DNA from 2 places in the Azospirillum sp. TSH58 genome. Region 1 is predicted to be linked to the other one. Evidence: predicted binding sites of a transcription regulator. Region 1 holds the regulator's gene; the other holds the start of a gene.

Region 1 (2,196 bases):
GGGCGGCATCGCCTTTTCCAGTGTGGTGGCGACGGTCGCGACGACTCCCTATGGGCTCTACCATTTCCAGCAGGTCGCCTTCTACGGCGTGCTGTCCAACATGGTGGCGATCCCCATCACGACGGTGTGGATCATGCCCTTCAGCCTGCTCTCCTACCTGCTGCTGCCCTTCGGGCTGGAGGGGCCGGCGGTGACGGCGATGAGCTGGGGCGTCCGGCTGGTCATCGAAACGGCGGAGCGGACCGCGGCGCTGCCCGGCGCCACCGCGTTCCTGCCGGCCATGCCGGACGCCGCCATCGCGGCGGTCACTCTGGGAGGGCTGTGGCTGGCCATCTGGACAAGGCGCTGGCGCTGGCTGGGGCTGGCCGCGATGGTCGGGGGGATGGTCGTCCCGGTCTTCGCGCCGCGGCCCGACCTTCTGGTGTCGGAGGACGGGAAATTGATGGCCGTGCGCGGCGCGGAAGGGCTGCTCAGCCTGTCAGCCGCCAGCGACGGGCGGGTGGCCGACACCTGGAGGCGGCGCGACGGCATGGAGAAGCCGGAGGGCAAAGCCGGTCAGGATGTCTGGCCGCTCGCCGGGGTGAGCCTGGACGGGCGGCTGCGCTGCGACGCCCTGGGATGCCTTTACCGGGTGGAGGGAAAGACCGTGGCGCTGCTGCGCCAGCCGGACGCATTGCCGGAGGATTGCGCGCTGGCCGATGCGGTGGTGATCGCTGCCCCCTCGCGCGGCTGCCGGGCGCCGCTGGTGATCGACCGCTGGCGCCTGCGGCGGGAGGGCGCCCACGCGCTCTACCTGTCGGACGAGGGGATCCGGGTGGAGAGCGTGCGCGGCCAGCGTGGCGACCGCCCGTGGACGATGGGCGGAAAGCTTCCCGATGGAAAGACCGGGGCGCGCTGAACCGCCGCCCCGGTGCGTCCTGCGCTCAGTATTTCCGCACCAGACCGACGAGGCGGCCCTGCACCCGAACCCGGTCGGCGCCGAAGATGCGCGTCTCGTAGGCGGCGTTCGCGGGTTCAAGCGCCACGGTGTTGCCCTTGCGGCGCAGGCGCTTCAGCGTGACCTCGGCGTCGTCGACCAGGGCGACCACGATGGAGCCGTTCTCCGCGCTGTCGCACCGCTGGATGACCACCGTGTCATGGTCGAGGATTCCGGCTTCCACCATGGAATCGCCGGCCACTTCCAGCGCGTAATGGTCGCCCATGCCGAGCATGGCGGCGGGAATGTCCACGAAGGCGGAGCCGTCGCGCAACGCCTCGATGGGCGTGCCCGCGGCGATCCGGCCGTAGAGCGGAAGCTGCACGGATTCGGACGCCGGGTTCGCCTCCCGTCCCGCGAAGCTGAAGTCGCCCTTGATGACGTTGGGCTGGAACTTGGCGCGCGGCGGCCGGGTGCGGGCGGTCTCCAGCCCCTCCGGCAGGCGCAGCACCTCAAGCGCGCGGGCGCGGTGGGGCAGGCGGCGGATGAAGCCGCGCTCCTCCAGCCCCGTGATCAGGCGGTGGATGCCCGACTTGGACTTCAGGTTGAGAGCGTCCTTCATTTCGTCGAAGGAAGGGGACACACCGCCCTGCCCGAGCCGCTCGTTGATGAAAAGCAGCAATTCATGCTGCTTGCGCGTGAGCATTTGTGCCTCCCGACCGGTTCCGCACTAGATATGGAACAAAAGCAAAACGTTCCATCATGTTCTAGTTTGGTTCTTAACCCCCGTCAAGCCCTACGGATGAAATCAATCGCAAATCGACGGACAGGACTCCCAAAGGGATTCGCGGTGCGGAACGGATTAAAGCGACAGGGCACCACCGTTCAACGGGATCACCGTCACCCGGTCGCCGATGGCGGCGGCGGCGGCGTGAGGCTCGCGGACGATCAGGGCATCGGCCTGGGCCAGCCGGGACATCATCGCGCTGTCCTGGCGCGGGAAGGGGGTCGCGACCGGCCCGCCGTCCGGTCCGGGGGACAGGGTGGCGCGCAGGAAGTCGGTGCGGTCGTCGTTGGCCTTCAGCGGCGCGCCGAGCGTGACGGTGAGCGTCGCGTTCTCAGCGGGCAACCCTTGGAGACGGCGCAGCAGGGGCACCAGGAACAGCACGGCGGCCACGCCGGTGGACACCGGGTTGCCGGGCAGGCCGAGCAGCGGCACGCCGTTCGCCGTTCCGAAAATCAACGGCTTACCGGGCTTCATGGCGACCCGGTAGAAGTCC
Region 2 (2,196 bases), on a different replicon from region 1:
CGCGGAACGGCCGGCCTTGTAGAGGATGGTGGCCCGGTTGACGCGCGCCTCGATCCAGCCGGGATTGAGCCGAAGCGCCCGCCCGATCAGGATCAGGCATGGGGCCGGCCGGCCGGACTGCCACTCGGCCATGCCGAGCAGATACAGGGCGTTGGGGTTCGCCGGGTCGGTTTCCAGAACCCGGCGATAGAGAGCGGCCGCCTTGGGAAGACGGCCGGCGCGATGCTCGGCGAACGCGACGGCCAGGACTTCACCGATCGTGGCCATTACCCCCGTCTCCCTCGACCTTAAAACCGCGACCCGGATGTCCGACGCCCGTCCGGGCGTGTTCAGGCGGCGGAGGGTAGCCCAGCGACGGCCGCCCGATCAACGCCGAGCGGGCCGGATCGTGTCCGCGCGGGACGGAACGATCAAAACATCGTCAGTTGATCGCCGCGGGCCGGAGGGGGCTTGAAGTCGGCGCAGTTGAGGGCGGCGTCGCGGGCGTTGAGGCCGAGGCGCCGGCAGGCCAGCTTGAACCGCTTCGCCAGCAGCTCCGCCACCGGGCCGGAGCCCTTCATGCGGCTGCCGAATTGAGACTGGTAGAGTTCCCCCTCGCGGCACTGGCGGATCAGGCTGAGCACGCGCTCGGCGCGGTTGGGCGCGTGCTCGCGCAGCCATTCCTCGAACAGTCCGGCGATCTCCAGCGGCAGGCGCAGGAGGATGTAGTTGGCCTGGGTCGCCCCGGCCTCCGCCGCCGCGGTCAGGATGGCTTCCAGCTCATGGTCGTTGAGCCCCGGGATCATCGGGCTGGCCAGCACGGCCACCGGCACGCCGGCCGCCGTCAGGTCGCGCATGGCGGCGAGGCGCCGCTGCGGCGTGCTGGCCCGCGGCTCCATCCGGCGGGCGAGGTCGCGGTCGAGCGTGGTGACCGACAGCGCGACGTTGACCAGCCCCTTCGCCGCCATCGGCGCCAGGATGTCGAGGTCGCGCAGGACCAGCGCCGACTTGGTGATGATCATCACCGGCTGGTTGAAGTCGCGACAGACCTCCAGCACGGCGCGGGTGATACGCTGCTCCCGCTCGATGGGCTGGTAGGGATCGGTGTTGGCGCCCAGCGCCAGCGGCTGGCAACGGTAGGACTTGGCGCGAAGCTCCGCCGCCAGAAGCTCCGCCGCCCGGGCCTTGCGGAAGATCTTCGTCTCGAAATCCAGCCCCGGCGACAGGCCGAGATAGGCGTGGGTCGGCCGGGCGAAGCAGTAGATGCAGGCGTGCTCGCACCCCCGGTAGGGGTTCACCGACCGCTCGAAGATCACGTCGGGCGACGTGTTCTTCGACAGGATCGAGCGGGCGGTGTCGTCGAAGACCTGGGTCGGGACGGTTTCCGTCACCGCTTCGTTGCCGTCCCAGCCGTCGTCGGCCAGCACCCGCGTCTCCCGCTCGTAGCGGGAGGTCAGGTTGCTGATCGCCCCCCGTCCTTTCAGGGCTTGCCGCGGAATCTCGTCCATGGGGACAGGATAGCCGCGGAAAAGCGGAACGTAAAGGGAACGATTGCGCGCCGGCCGGGGGGGCGGCCTGTGTGGCGGTCGGACCGGATCTGACCGGATCTGACCGGACCTTACTGGACCTTCGGGGCCGCGGCCTCGGCGGCCTTGGGGTCCACCAGTCCCTTGTCCAGCTTGGCCCGGATGTCCTCCTTCTGCGGCTCCTCCTCCGCGGTGCGGAGCGCGCGGGTCCATTGGAAGCGGGCCTCGTTGCGGCGCCCGACGCGCCAATAGGCGTCGCCCAGATGGTCGTTGATGGTGGCGTCGGTCGGCTTCAGTTCCACCGCGCGCTCCAGCTTCTCCACCGCCCCTTCGAAATCGCCGGTGCGGTAGAGCGCCCAGCCCAGGCTGTCCACGATGTAGCCGTCCTTGGGGCGCAGGGCGACGGCCTTCTCGATCATCTTCTTGGCCTCCTCCAGGTTCAGCCCGCGGTCGACGTAGCTGTAGCCCAGATAGTTCAGCAGGAAGGCCTCGTCCGGCTTCAGCGCCAGCGCCGCCCGCAGGTCGCGCTCGGCGTCCGGCCAGCGGTCGATCTTGTCGTAGGACATGGCGCGGGCGTAGAGCACCGCCCAATGACGCTCCTCCGGCGTGCCGATGCGCTCCAGCGCCTTGCTGTAGCTGTCGGCGGCCTCGCCGTAGCGCTTGGCGACGCGGTACAGGTCGCCCAGCCGGA

Evidence for each region. Region 1 encodes LexA, which represses DNA repair genes until DNA is damaged. Its sites were predicted from a motif close to ATGTTCTANTTTGGTTC; they were not measured.
Region 2: the regulator LexA is predicted to act here: its motif matches at 1,514-1,530, upstream of TSH58p_RS25215 (PA0069 family radical SAM protein).

The regions. Positions count from the first base shown of each region.
Region 1 covers NZ_CP022364.1:465,919-468,114, reverse strand. The annotation lists gene TSH58p_RS05750 (ComEC/Rec2 family competence protein) at 1-898, shown strand, start outside; gene lexA (transcriptional repressor LexA) at 924-1,622, opposite strand; gene glp (gephyrin-like molybdotransferase Glp) at 1,779-2,196, opposite strand, start outside.
Region 2 covers NZ_CP022367.1:794,727-796,922, reverse strand. The annotation lists gene TSH58p_RS25220 (tetratricopeptide repeat protein) at 1-267, opposite strand, end outside; gene TSH58p_RS25215 (PA0069 family radical SAM protein) at 411-1,487, opposite strand; gene TSH58p_RS25210 (tetratricopeptide repeat protein) at 1,598-2,196, opposite strand, start outside.